Regions from separate parts of the Mesorhizobium sp. M0152 genome, predicted to be linked through region 1. Evidence: predicted binding sites of a transcription regulator. Region 1 holds the regulator's gene; each other region holds the start of a gene.
What was found. The regulator LexA, encoded in region 1, represses DNA repair genes until DNA is damaged. The targets are predictions, from matches to a motif close to TGTTCNNNNTGTGTTCNG.

Region 1 (4,902 bases):
TCAGGGCTCACCATGAACCTGACTGACCTTGAATGGCGGGGGATCAAGCCGCTGCTACCCGGCAAAAGAGGGGCAAGATCATTGCCTCGGTCGTTCCCGAGGCGGCCTCACAACCAAAATCCATGCTCTTGTCGACGCCCAAGGTAGGTCGACCAAGCTGACGCTCACCGCAGATCACATGAGTGACATCGCCTCCGCAGTAGACTTGATCACGGATTTGCCCGAACGTGCCATGCCGCTCGCCGACAAGGGTTAAGTCACCGCCGTCTTGACCGCGAAGCGCGCGTCCTGCCAGGCGCCGGTGCGCAGGATATCCTCCAGCACCTCGACAGCCTGCCAGACGTCCTTGTAGCCGACATAGAGCGGCGTGAAACCGAAGCGGATGGTCGAGGGCGCGCGAAAATCGCCGATGACGCCGCGCTCGATCAAGGCCCGCATCACCTGGTAGCCATGTGGGTGGATGAACGACACCTGGCTGCCGCGCGCATTGCCGTTGCGCGGGCTTTCGAGTTCGAGGCCGTAGGCGCCACACCCGGCCTCGACAAGCTGGATGAACAGATCGGTCAGCGCGATGCTCTTCTTGCGCACCGCCGCCATATCGACCTCGTTCCACAGGTCCAGCGCGCCCTTCAGCGCCCGCATCGACAGCACCGGCTGCGTGCCGCACAGGAACCGGCGGATGCCGGTGCCGGCCTCGTAGCCCTGTTCGAAGGCGAACGGCCGGGCGTGCCCCCACCAGCCGCTGAGCGGCTGCCTGATATCACCATGGTGCCGTTTGGCTGCGTAGATGAAGGCCGGCGAGCCCGGACCGCCATTGAGATATTTGTAGGTGCAGCCGATGGCGAAATCGGCATTCGCGCCGTCGAGTTCGACCGGCAAGGCACCTGCCGTGTGGCAGAGATCCCATACGATGAGCGCGCCGACCTGATGGGCCTTGCACGTCAGCGCTGCCATGTCGCGCAACTGGCCGGACTTGTAGTTGACGTGATTGACCAGGATGACGGCGACATGCTCGTCGATCAGGTCTTCGATATCAGGCGCATCGACACCTTCCAGCCGCAGCACCGTGCCCGGCCGTGTCGAGGCCACGCCTTCCGCCATGTAGAGATCGGTCGGAAAGCTGTCGCCCTCGGCGACGATCACCGACCGGTGCGGCCGCATGCCGAGTGCGGCATGCAGCACCTTGTAGATGTTGATCGAGGTGGTATCGCAGACCACCGTCTGGCCGGTCGCGGCGCCAATCAGCCGCCCGAGCTGGTCGCCGAGTTCGACCGGCATGTCGAACCAGCCGGCGGTGTTCCAGGCACGGATGAGATCCTGCGCCCATTCCTGTGTCGCGGCCTTGTTCAGTTCCTCGAAGACGGCGGGAGAAGCAGCACCCAACGAATTGCCGTCGAGGTAGATCACCCCTTCCGGCAAGACGAAGCGATCGCGCATGGCACGCAGCGAATCCGCGGCGTCCATCGCCTCGATCGCTGCCAGATCGGGAATTTTGCTCATGGTCACGATGTTCCTCGTTGAAAAGAGTGCGCCTGCGGCCGGGGCAAGGGCTGGTTGAAATCAGGCGTCAGGTCGCAACCAAGCTCCTCAGCAGGCGCGACAGAAGGGCGGACAGGTAGGGAACCGCGATCATCATCGTGTACTCCTGTCCGCGTTTGGCGAAGACCGGCCGCCCTTGTCGGGCGCATAGAGGCGCAAGAACAGGGTGAGCGCCCTGTTCGATCTTTGCTCGATTTCCGGCGCAGGCAGTTCCTCCAGGACCCCGACAATCCGACGAACCTGAAGATCGCCGATCAAGAGACGGACATAGATGTCGGCAGCTTCGGCAGGATCGTCACAGGCGATCAGGCCGTCCCGACTTGCGGTTCGAAGCAGGTCGCCAACAAGCGGCATTATGGTGTTGCGGCCGAATTGCGCGATCGATTGGCCAAGCGTGCCTGTATCGTTGACGTCGCCCGCTGCGGCACGATTGAGCGCCACCGCCTTGTCGCCCGTCACCAGGGTCAGCAAGACCGGCCCTAGCAAGCCCAGGGTTTCGAGGGGATCGCGAGCCTGGTGAAGGGCGTCCTCCAGCAGCTTCCTTGCCTCTCCCGCATTGGCTTCGATCAGGGATCGAAACAGCACCTGCTTGTTGCCGTACCAGTTGTAGAGGGTTTCGTTCGACGCCGATGCCCGCTTGGCGATGGCAAGCAGGGACGCGCTTTTGTAGCCGGTTTCCCGGAGCACCGCATAGGCGGCATGCTCTATCCGTGCGCGGCGCGCTGCCTGCTTCGGCGTGATCATTCATGTTCCTCCGCGCAAACCGTATACTCCTATACGGTTTCGTCAAGCGAGCGGGAAGCAACGAGCAAAAAGGCGGCCCTTCGCGTCCTACGGTGCCCGGCCGCTTTCTGGCATGCAGTTGGCATTTTGGCTTCGTTTCGTTCACGAGCGACGGAGGTTTTTCGACCCGCCGAAACGCACCCGGCATTTGTCGGCAACACAGCTTGCGGGATTATGCCAAAAGTGAGATCGATCGGTCCACGGGCCATTAACCGAAACAATTTCAATGGGCCCGAGCGCGCGTCGACGGAGGACCGCGCCTTTGGGATGCCGGTTGCGAGCGGCTACTTCGTTTCCGCAGCCTTAACAAATTCATTAAACTTTAAACAGTTGCGGAACACAACTGGAACAGATAGTGTTTGTTCTGGGTTTGTTTTTCTGATTCTGATTCAAACCCGTTGTTCAATGTCTTGGGGGCCGCCATGCTGACACGCAAGCAACATGAACTGCTGATGTTCATCCATGAACGACTCAAGGAAAGCGGCATTCCGCCCTCCTTCGACGAGATGAAGGAAGCGCTCGATCTCGCTTCCAAGTCCGGTATCCATCGGCTGATCACGGCGCTGGAGGAGCGCGGCTTTATTCGCCGGCTGCCCAACCGGGCGCGGGCGCTGGAAGTGCTGCGGCTGCCGGATTCGATCGCGCCGGGCCTCAATGCGGCAAAAAAATTCTCGCCAAGCGTCATCCAGGGCAGTCTTGGGCAAGGCAGCCTCGGCCGCCAGATCAAACCGGCGCAATCGCGGATGTCATCGGCTGGCAATGACGACGATGCGGTTTCCGCGGTATCGATCCCGGTGATGGGCCGTATCGCCGCCGGTGTGCCGATCGATGCCATACAGCATCAGACGCATTCGATCTCGGTGCCGCCTGACATGATCATGGGTGGCGAACACTATGCGCTCGAGGTCAAGGGCGACTCGATGATCGAGGCCGGCATCTTCGACGGCGATACCGTCATCATCCGCAACGCCGACACGGCCAGCCCTGGCGAAATCATCGTAGCGCTGGTGGATGAAGAAGAAGCGACGCTGAAACGGTTCCGCCGCAAGGGAGCTTCGATTGCTCTCGAGGCAGCCAATCCCGCCTATGAAACGCGCATTTTCGGGCCAGACAGGGTCAAGGTGCAAGGCAAGCTGGTCGGGCTGATCAGACGCTATTGAGGCGGCTGCGGTTTTACCGCTGGCTTGTCGGGTTTGTTGTAGGGCGGCAGCCCCCTCGCCTCGCGTGAAAATTTGCGTTGCGTGTGCCAAGGCCGGTATGGGCTGTCCACGGCGAAGCTGATTGTCGCTGGTGCGATCGCCGATTGGCGGTCGAAGAAGACGGCCGCACTGCCTTTGCGGGCGAGTTGCCGCTTGGTGACGACAAGCACCAGCGGGTTGTGACAGGGGTCATATGCCGTTGCATCATTGATGACGATCAGGTCGGCGAAACCGCAGGCTTTCCACGCATCCTTGCGGTCTTCGACATGCGCTATGATTGCACCCGATGAGTGCCTGGCGAGACAGACGCCTGATATGCAATAGAAAGGTGATCCCGGCGGCAGCCCGATGGAATCGGCGATGTCGAATTCGCCGTCTCCTTCGGTGAAGATTTCCGGCACGACGATGGTTTCGGATGTCAGGGCGCGTTTCCAGTTGTCGACGGTGAATTCGTTCGGGCGTGCCCGACTGACCGCAAGTTCGCCGCCGCCGATCGGCAGTGCGACCAGCCGCGCATCCTCCGAGATCAGCACATCCGGCGTGCGCGTATCGCCGACGATCAACAGACCGGCGAGCGCGAATGGAAGTGCTCCAAGCCGCAGCCATGTCGTTGCCATTGTCGCGATGACGAGGGCAATGGTCACCAACAGCACCGACTGCTGCGAAATCAGCCCGACGGCATCGACCGGCGAACGCTCGGAAATCCAGCTTGATATGGCGATCATGACAGTCAACCCCTTGCCCATCAGGTAAAGGGACGGCCCATCCAGCCCGAACGGCATCAACAGTGCACTGGCAACGGCCAGGAACATCACGAGCGTCACGATCGGCATGATGGCCAGATTGGCGAACAGGCTGAGCGGCGACACGCGCTGAAAATGCCAGATGGCGAAAAGTGCCGTGGCGCCGCCGGCGATGATCGACGTCATGGCAAGTCCGCCGGTCGCCAGCAGGAGTTTTCGCGTCAGGAAACCCGGCAGGGATCGCTTCGGCGGTGGCGGTCTGGTCTTTCCCGCACGGTGATCCGCCCAGCCGGCATAGGCGCCGACCAGCGCGGCGGTCGCGGCGAAAGACATCTGGAAACTCGGGCCGACCACTTCATGCGGCGACACCACGATGACGGCGATCGCCGAGATCGCCAGGTTGCGCATGGTCAGCGCCGCCCGATCGAACAGCACCGCGATCAGCATCACCGCCAGCATGATGAAGCTGCGCTCGGCGGCAACGACGACGCCCGAGATGACAAGATAGGCGGCAATCGAGCAAAGTGCCGCCACGGCGGCGTATTTCTTGACCGGCCGACGCGCTGAAAAATCCGGGAACAGGGCAAAGACGCCGCGCAGCAGGCCCATGATGGTGCCTGCGACCAGCGCCATGTGCA
Region 2 (4,902 bases), on a different contig from region 1:
TGCGTATATTCGTCATAGGCATCGATCATCGCCTGGGTGATGACGGGCTTGGTGGCGGCGTCGGTTTTGGGCATGGCGCGCTCCTTCGATCTCGGAATATCCGCAAGATAGGGGCGTGACCCGCCGCGTCCAGTCATCGGCGAATGACATTTCGTCGTGCCGCGACTGGCCCTGGGATCAGCTGAGATAGGCACGGCCAACTGGCCACTGGAAGGCAGAAGGACATCCTGCTTTATTGACTGGCGTTGGCGCCGCCCCTCATCCGGCTGCCGCCACCTTCTCCCCGTATAGTGACGGGGAGAAGGGACAGCTTCAACGCTCACGCCATTCCTGCTGCGTCGACGATTGGCGAAACCATCGATGACGGCCCCTTCTCCCCGTCGCTATACGGGGAGAAGCGCCCGGCAGGGCGATGAGGGGCAGCGCCAACGTTGCCACAGCATAGCTGCCCGACTCGCTCCAGCCTCGAGCCTCCTACTTCGGCAACGCATACGCCATCACATAGTCCCCGGGCTTGGTGCCGACCGAGCCGTGGCCGCCGGCGACGATGACCACGAACTGGCGTCCGTCGGCCACCGTATAGGTCATCGGCGTCGATTGGCCGCCGGCCGGCAGCCGGGCCTGCCAGAGCTGTCTGCCTGACGTCAGGTCATAGGCGCGCAGATAGTCGTCGACCGCCGCACCCAAGAAGGCGACGCCGCCGGCGGTGATCACCGGCCCGCCAATGCCGGGGACGCCGACCTTGAGCGGCAGGGGCAGCGGCGTCATGTCGTAGACGGTGCCGTTGCGGTGCTTGTAGGCGATGGCGCCGGTCCGCAGATCCACGCCGGCGACATAGCCCCAGGGCGGCGCCTGGCAAGGAATGCCGAGCGGCGACAGGAACGGCCCCATGACCACCGCATAGGGAGCGCCGTCATTGCGGTTCAGCCCCTGCTCGCTGCCCTTGGTGTCGTCGCCGGGCGCAGGCACATCCGCGCGCGGCACCAGCCTCGACGTGAAGGCCAGATAGGTCGGCATGCCGAACAGCACCTGCCGCACCGGATCGACCGCGACCCCGCCCCAGTTGAAGACGCCGAAATTGCCGGGATAGACCAGCGATCCCTGCAAGGACGGCGGTGTGTAGCGGCCTTCATAGCGCAATTTGTGGAATGCGATCCGGCAGGCCAGCTGGTCGAACATGGTGATGCCCCACATATCGGCATCCCTGAGCGGCGGCGGATTGAAGGACAGGTCCGACGCCGGCTGGGTCGGCGATGTGTGGTCGCCTTCGATGGCGCCGCGCGGCGCCGGCACTTCCTTGACCGCGATCACCGGCTGGCCGGTGCGCCGGTCGAGCACATAGAGATCGCCCTGCTTGGTCGGCCCGACCAGCGCCGGCACGACGGAGCCGTCGGCCTTGGTGATGTCGAGCAGGCTCGGCTGCGCCGGCACATCCATGTCCCAGAGGTCGTGGTGCACCGTCTGCCGAACCCAGCGCAACTGCCCGGTGTTGAGGTCGAGCGCGGTGATCGAGGAGGAGAACTTCTCGACATTGTCGCTGCGCCCGGCGCCGAGCTGGTCCGGCGTCTGGTTGCCGAGCGGCACATAGAGCAGGCCGAGCTTCTCGTCGGCGCTCGGCGTCGACCACATGTTGGGCGAGTTGGCGGTATAGGTCTGGCCGGGCGCCAGCGGCGCCGTCTGGTCCGGATTGCCGGAATCCCAGTTCCACAGCAGCTTGCCGGTGGCGGCGTCGTAGGCGCGGATGACGCCGGACGGCTCCTGCGTCGAATAATTGTCGTTGACCGCCCCGCCGACGATGATCTTGCCGCCCGATATCAGCGGCGCCGAGGTCGAGTAGTAATAGCCCGACTTCGGATAGGGCATGTTGGCCAGAAGGTTCAGCGTGCCGCCCTCGGCGAAGGCGGGACAGACCTGCCCGTTGGCGGCGTCGAGCGCGATCAGCCGCGCATCGGACGTCGGCAGGTAGACGCGTGTCGCGCAGGGTTGCCCGGCGGCGCCGGCGGCATCGGCATAGTAGGATACGCCGCGGCAGGTCTGGTGCTGGCGGTCCTTGTCGAGCTTGACCTTGGGATCGTAGCGCCATTTCTCCTTGCCGGTCGCCGCGTCGACCGCGATGGCAAAATTGTGCGGCGTGCAGATGTAAAGCGTGTCGCCGATCTTGAGCGGCGTCACCTGGTAGGTGGTCTCGCCGACATCGTCCGGCCCTTTCACGTCGCCGGTCTGGTACGTCCATGCCGGCTTGAGGTTGGCGACATTGTCCGGCGTGATCTGGTCGAGCGGCGAATAGCGCTGGCCGAACTGCGTGCGGCCGTAATAGTGCCACTCCCCGGCCGGCACGTCATTGCCAAGATTGGCGTTGGGGACCACCTTGTCGGTATCGAGTTCGCCGGCGATGTCCTTGGGATCGGTCGTCATCGAATAGCCGGCGACAGCCAGCGAGGCGAGCACGGCCAGGATGAGCGGCGCGCGGCCGTCAGGCCCGGCAAGACCCCGCCGCGCCCAGGGCGTTAGCAGCCACAGCGCCACCACCACGATGATGCCGCCGCGCGGGCCCAACTCCCACCAATCGAAGCCGATTTCCCACACCGCCCAGGCAAGCGTGCCGATCACGATCGCCGCGTAGAGCCACAAACCGGTGGAACGGCGCCGGTAGAGCAGCCAGGCGGCGAGCAGGAAGGCGATGCCGACGACGATGTAGTACCAGCTGCCGCCCAGCGACGCCAACCAGATGCCGCCGGCGCCAAGCGCCAAACCGATGAGCAGAAGAATGAGGGAGGTGATGGTGACAGCCAAGATGATACTCCTTCGACTGTTGCGCCTGTGACGCGGCCATGGGCAACCCGGCATTGCGCTTCTGCCCCGGACACAACTTTCCCACGCCTGCCCTGCCTGTCAAGCGTGGGTCGTAAGCGGTTGAGCCGGCCTTTGTTCTCTTGGTAATGGCGCCCAGGCCGGTTGCCGCACAAGGTCTTGTGGCCGCATCAGGCACTTTACCCGGAACAAAACGTAGACACTTCTGGTCTTTCGCCCCCGAATCACTACATTCGGAGGGAAGATGTCCGGCTTTTCCGAAGACATGCCCTTTTTCGATGAACCCAATGCGCGGCCCACGGCCCCGTCGGGCATTGCCGCGCGCGCCATGGCTGCCCGCAGCGGCCAGAACAATGCGCCGGACTATCTCAAGGGGTTGAACCCCGAGCAGCGGCTGGCGGTGGAAACCACCGAAGGCCCGGTTCTGGTGCTGGCCGGCGCCGGCACCGGCAAGACCCGCGTCTTGACCACCCGCATCGCCCACATCCTCGCCACGGGGAAGGCCTTCCCGTCGCAGATCCTCGCCGTGACCTTCACCAACAAGGCCGCGCGCGAGATGAAGCAGCGCATCGGCATCCTGATCGGCGAAGGCAATGTCGAGGGCATGCCTTGGCTCGGCACCTTCCATTCCATCGGCGTCAAGCTCTTGCGCCGCCACGCGGAACTCGCCGGCTTGCGCTCCGACTTCACCATCCTCGACACCGACGACGTCGTGCGGCTGATCAAGCAGTTGATCCAGGCCGAGGGCCTCGACGACAAGCGCTGGCCGGCCAAGCAGTTCGCCCAGATGATCGACGGCTGGAAGAACAAGGGGCAAGGTCCAGCCGACATCGCCGAGGGCGACGCGCGCAGCTTCGCCAACGGCAAGGGCCGCGAACTCTACAAAGCCTACCAGGAGCGGCTGAAGACGCTGAACGCCTGCGATTTCGGCGATCTCCTGTGCCATCCCATCCGCATCCTGCGCGCCAATCCGGATGTGCTGAAGGAATACCACAAGCGCTTCAAATACATCCTCGTCGACGAGTACCAGGACACCAACACCGCCCAATACATGTGGCTGCGGCTTTTGGCGCAGCGGCCCGATGTCGGACGCGCATCAACGTCGACGGATTTGCGATCGGCCGAAGGCCGCAAGCCCGACCGGGCGTCCGAGCCGTTGCGAGGCCCGCGCGGAGGGCCCGCGCCGGCAGGCGCGGAACAGCCCGTGAGCGAAAACAAAGTTAACATCTGCTGCGTCGGCGACGACGACCAATCCATCTATGGCTGGCGCGGCGCCGAGGTCGACAACATCCTGCGCTTCGACAAGGATTTTCCCGGCGCCACCATCATCAGGCTGGAGCGCAACTACCGTTCCACCGCCCACATTCTCGGCGCCGCATCGCACCTCATCGCTCACAATGAAGGCCGCTTCGGCAAGACGCTGTTCACCGACCGCAACGATCCGGAGGACGCCAAGGTCAACGTCCACGCCGCCTGGGATTCCGAGGAGGAAGCCCGCGCCATCGGCGAGACCATCGAGGCCTATCAGCGGCAGAAGCACAATCTCAACGACATGGCGATCTTGGTGCGCGCCTCTTTCCAGATGCGCGCCTTCGAGGACCGCTTCATCACGCTCGGCCTGAATTACCGCGTCATCGGAGGCCCGCGCTTCTACGAGCGTATGGAAATCCGCGACGCGCTGGCCTTCTTCCGCGTTGTCGCCAATGGCGGCGACGACCTCGCTTTCGAGCGCATCGTCAACGTGCCCAAGCGCGGGCTGGGCGAAGCCACCATCCGCCAGATCCACGACACGGCGCGCGCGCTCCGCATTCCGATGCTGGAGGCGGCGGCGACGCTGGCCGAGAGCGACGAGTTGAAGCCGAAGCCGCGCGCCGCCTTGCGCGAGGTCGCGGCCAATTTCGAGCGCTGGCAGAAGGCACTGGAGACCAAGCCGCACACCGAACTCGCCGAGACCATTCTCGAAGAGAGCGGCTACACCGACATGTGGAAGAACGACCGCTCGGTCGAAGCCCCCGGCCGGCTGGAGAACCTGAAGGAACTGATCCGCTCGATGGAGGAGTACGAATCGCTGCGCTCCTTCCTCGAACATGT
Region 3 (4,902 bases), on a different contig from region 1:
CGCCACCAACATCGTCAACTATCTCGTCTATTCGGCCACCCTGCTCGCCATGCCGGCGCTGCCACGGCTCGCCGCCTTTGCCGTCGCCTCGCCGGTGGCATGACGCCGTCTTTCCTCGGCTATTCCAGGTTGGTCTTCGACCGTTAGCGGCCTGGCCCGATTGGCAGAAGCCACCCGGTTCCTTATATCGCTGTGGTCGACTGCGCTGGGGACCTGCCATGAAGCTGAAAATCGCCGTCCAGATGGACCACATCTCCACCGTGTCGATCACCGGCGACACCTCGTTTGCGCTGTCGCTCGAAGCACAGCGGCGCGGCCACCTTCTGTTTCACTACACGCCCGACCGGCTGTCGATGCGCGATGGCAAGGTGTTTGCCCGCGTCGAGGAGATGCAGGTGCGCGACGAGAAGGGCAACCATTATTCGCTGGGCGAGAAGGTTCGCACCGATCTGTCGGAGATGGACGTCATCCTGCTGCGTCAGGATCCGCCCTTCGACATGAATTACATCACCACGACGCATATTCTCGAGCGCATCCATCCCAAGACGTTGGTGGTCAACGACCCGGCGTGGGTGCGAAACAGCCCGGAAAAGATCTTCGTTACCGAGTTCCCCGACCTGATGCCGGAAACCCTGATCACCAAGGATCCGCTGGAGGTCGCCGCGTTCCGCAAGGAGTTCGGCGACATCATCGTCAAGCCGCTCTACGGCAATGGCGGCGCCGGCATCTTCCATCTGCTGGAGGCCGACCGCAATCTCGCCTCGCTGCTCGAAATGTTCGGCCAGATGTTCCGGGAGCCGTATATCGTGCAGCGTTACCTCAAGGACGTACGCAAGGGCGACAAACGCATCATCCTGATCGACGGCGAGCCGGTCGGCGCCATCAACCGGGTGCCGGCCGAGCACGATTCCCGCTCCAACATGCATGTCGGCGGCCGCGCTGAAAAGACCGAGCTGACAGAACGCGAACGCGAGATCTGCGCCCGCATCGGCCCGTCGCTGAAAGAACGAGGCTTCATCCTGGTCGGCATCGACGTCATCGGCGACTACATGACCGAGATCAACGTGACCTCGCCGACGGGCGTGCGCGAAGTCAGCCGCTTCGGCGGCGCCGACATCGCCGGCCTGTTCTGGGACGCCGTCGAGGCGAAGCGGAAATAGCCGTTTTCATTTTGTCTTAACCATGTTCCGGTTTTGCAACCGGGCATACCTCGCCTACAACCCTTGCGCTCACCTGTTCCTGTAATGTTCTTGCTTTGGCCGGAAAATTATGATTGTCTCTGCCAACGGGCCTTCAAGGGCTGATCGAACGGGCTGGGGCAGGCCCATATCCGGGGTTGCAAGATGGTGGCGCGGGTTCGCACGGTCGCTTTCCAGGGCATAGAGGCCGTGCCGGTCGACGTGCAGGTGATGATCGCACCCGGCAAGGTCAACATGCACATCGTCGGTCTCGCGGACAAGGCGGTGGCCGAGAGCCGTGAGCGGGTGCAGGCGGCACTGCATGCCTCCGGCCTGTCGATGCCGTCGAAGAAGGTGACCGTCAATTTGGCTCCGGCCGACCTGCCCAAGGAAGGCAGCCACTATGATTTGCCGATCGCGCTTGGCCTGATGGCGGCATTGGGCGCTATTCCCGGCGATATGCTGGCCGGCTATGTCGTGCTTGGCGAATTGTCGCTCGACGGCACGATTGCCGCCGTCGCCGGCGCCTTGCCGGCGGCGATCGGCGCCAATGCCGAGGGCAAGGGGCTGATCTGCCCTTTCGCCTGCGGGCCGGAAGCGGCCTGGGCGGGGCGGGAATTCGATATTCTGGCGCCGCGCAGCCTGATCGCCATCGCCAATCATTTTCGTGGGACGCAGGTGCTGTCGCGGCCGGAAGCCGGCATCCACGCGGCGGCACGCGACCTGCCCGACCTCGCCGATATCAAGGGGCAGGAAACCGCCAAGCGGGCGCTGGAAGTGGCGGCGGCCGGCGGGCATAATCTGCTGATGGTCGGCCCGCCAGGGTCGGGAAAATCGATGCTGGCGCAGCGGCTGCCGTCGATCCTGCCGCCACTGGCGCCGAAGGAGTTGCTCGAAGTCTCGATGATCGCCTCGGTGGCGGGAGAACTTGGCGAGGGCAAGCTGACCGACCGGCGGCCGTTTCGCGCCCCGCATCATTCGGCCTCGATGGCGGCGATGGTCGGCGGCGGCATTCGCGCACGGCCGGGCGAAGTGTCGCTGGCGCATCACGGCGTGCTGTTCCTCGACGAGTTCCCCGAATTCACGCCGCAGACGCTCGATGCGCTACGCCAGCCGCTGGAGACCGGCGACTGCATGATCGCGCGCGCCAACCATCGCGTCACCTATCCGGCGCGCATCCAGCTGGTGGCGGCGATGAACCCGTGCCGCTGCGGCATGGCCGGCGAGCCGGGCTATCGCTGCCTGCGCGGCGAACGCTGCCGCACCGACTACCAGGCGCGCATTTCAGGCCCGCTGCTCGACCGCATCGATCTCAGAATCGAAGTGCCGGCGGTCTCGGCCAGCGACCTGATCCGGCCCGACCGGGCGGAGAAAAGTGCCGATGTGGCACTGCGCGTGGCACGCGCCCGCACCATCCAGCGCGAACGCTTCGAACGGCTCGGCGCTACCCGGGCCACCACCAACGCACATTGCGCGCCGTCGGTCATCGAGGAGATCGCGATGCCGGATGCCGCCGGCCTGTCGCTGCTCAAGGACGCCAGCGAAAAACTCGGCTTTTCCGCCCGCGCGTATCATCGGGTGCTGAAGGTGGCGCGGACACTGGCCGACCTCGAGGCCAGCGAGACGGTTGGACGCATCCATCTGGCGGAAGCTATTTCCTATCGCATGAGCTCGGAGCGGATGGCGCAGGCGGCTTGACGGGAGGTGAGGCGATGCGACGTGCGGCAAGATCCTCGTGATGGTCTTGACAAATCCTGTGAGGGCTATCTCGCGCGCTGTGACCACGCGGGGATCCAGCGATGAGCACTCGCATCCAAGACATGAGAAATCTCGGACCAGCCATGGCGCGGATGCTGGCGGAAATCGAGGTCCTCTATGAAGGGCATTTGCGCAATTTAGGCGCGGTTGAAGCCTATTACCGTCTGAAATTCCGATTCGGACAGCACATAACGATCAACGCACTCTATGCGATGGAGGCGGCGATCCGCGGCTGTGACTGGCGGGCGCTTTGACCGCGAAACCAAGGAACATCTGCGTCGGCAGGTACGCTAGAGCAATTCCAGGAAAAGTATGAAACGGGTTTCCCGGGAAAAGCGCATCGCTTTCCGTAGGGAAATTGCGTAAAAACAAAGAGATAGAGCGGTTTGGCGTTTCGGTGAAACGGTGAACCGTTCTAGACCCCTTTCTGCTTCGCTTTCAGCTCCAACCGCCGCGCGTGCAGCACCGGTTCGGTGTAGCCATTGGGCTGGACACGGCCCTTGAAGACCAGGTCGCAGGCGGCGAGGAAGGCAATCGAATTGTCGAAGTCGGCGGCCATCGGCTGGTAGAACGGGTCGCCCTCGTTCTGGCGGTCGACGATCGCGGCCATGCGCTTCATCGTCTCCATCACCTGGCCGTCCGTGCACACGCCGTGATGCAGCCAGTTGGCGATGTGCTGCGAGGATATGCGCAGCGTGGCGCGGTCTTCCATCAGCCCGACATCGTTGATGTCGGGCACTTTCGAACAGCCGACGCCCTGGTCGATCCAGCGCACGACATAGCCCAGAATGCCTTGCGCGTTGTTGTCGAGTTCGCGCTGGATCTCGCCCGGAGTCCAGTTCGGCCGCACGGCTACCGGCACCGACAATATGTCGTCGAGCTTGGCCTTGGGCCGGCTCTTCAGCGCCGCCTGGACGGCGTGGACATCGACCTTGTGGTAGTGCGTGGCATGCAGCGTCGCCGCCGTCGGCGACGGCACCCAGGCGGTGTTGGCGCCGGCCTTGGGATGGGCGATCTTCTGTTCGAGCATCGCCGCCATCAGATCGGGCATCGCCCACATGCCCTTGCCGATCTGGGCGTGGCCGGCCAGGCCGCATTCGAGCCCGACGTCGACATTCCAGGCCTCGTAAGCGGAAATCCAGGCAGCTTGCTTCATGTCACCCTTGCGGATCATCGGGCCGGCTTCCATCGAGGTGTGGATCTCGTCGCCGGTGCGGTCGAGGAAGCCGGTGTTGATGAACACCACGCGCTCTTTCGCCGCGCGGATCGCTTCCTTGAGGTTGACGGTGGTGCGCCGTTCCTCGTCCATGATGCCCATCTTGATGGTATTCCTGCCCATGCCGAGCAGGGCTTCGACACGGTCGAAGATCTCGACGGCGAAGGCGACCTCCTCCGGCCCATGCATTTTTGGCTTTACCACATACATCGAGCCGGCGCGGGAATTGGCGCGACGTCCCTTCGGTCCGACGTCGTGCAGCGCGATCAGCGCCGTCAAAGCGGCGTCCAGGATGCCTTCCGGCACTTCGCTGCCGTCGCGGTCCGTTATCGCCGGATTGGTCATCAGGTGGCCGACGTTCCTGACCAGCATCAGCGAGCGGCCGGGCACGGTCAGCGTGCCGCCGGCGGGCGCTGTGTAGGAGCGGTCCGGGTTGAGCTTGCGGGTGAACGTCTTTCCGCCCTTGGTGATCTCTTCGGCAAGGTCGCCCTTCATCAGGCCGAGCCAGTTGCGGTAGACGACGACCTTGTCTTGCGCGTCGACCGCCGCGACCGAATCCTCGCAGTCCTGGATGGTGGTCAGCGCCGATTCCAGGATGACGTCGGCGATCCCTGCCGGATCGGTGCGGCCGATCTGGTTGTTGCGGTCGATGACGATCTCGATGTGCAGCCCATTCCTGACGAGCAGCACGGCATCGGGATTGGCCGCGTCGCCACGGTAGCCCACGAATTGCTTGGGGTTGGCCAGCGT

Region 2: NKJ26_RS25380 (ATP-dependent helicase) is a predicted target of LexA. The motif match lies at 2,996-3,013, and genes of this name have one in related genera.
Region 3: NKJ26_RS08140 (YifB family Mg chelatase-like AAA ATPase) is a predicted target of LexA. The motif match lies at 1,235-1,252, and genes of this name have one in related genera.

What each region holds. Positions count from the first base shown of each region.
Region 1 is NZ_JAMYTH010000001.1:181,784-186,685, reverse strand. Features, by position in the region: gene kynU (kynureninase) at 253-1,500, opposite strand; gene NKJ26_RS00880 (TetR/AcrR family transcriptional regulator) at 1,633-2,283, opposite strand; gene lexA (transcriptional repressor LexA) at 2,745-3,482, shown strand; gene NKJ26_RS00870 (ComEC/Rec2 family competence protein) at 3,476-4,902, opposite strand, start outside.
Region 2 is NZ_JAMYTH010000032.1:9,265-14,166, reverse strand. Features, by position in the region: gene NKJ26_RS25390 (dienelactone hydrolase family protein) at 1-74, opposite strand, end outside; gene NKJ26_RS25385 (glucose/quinate/shikimate family membrane-bound PQQ-dependent dehydrogenase) at 475-2,793, opposite strand; gene NKJ26_RS25380 (ATP-dependent helicase) at 3,056-4,902, shown strand, end outside.
Region 3 is NZ_JAMYTH010000005.1:230,047-234,948, forward strand. Features, by position in the region: gene NKJ26_RS08130 (GtrA family protein) at 1-103, shown strand, start outside; gene gshB (glutathione synthase) at 219-1,160, shown strand; gene NKJ26_RS08140 (YifB family Mg chelatase-like AAA ATPase) at 1,344-2,876, shown strand; gene NKJ26_RS08145 (TfoX/Sxy family DNA transformation protein) at 2,978-3,190, shown strand; gene NKJ26_RS08150 (malate synthase G) at 3,352-4,902, opposite strand, start outside.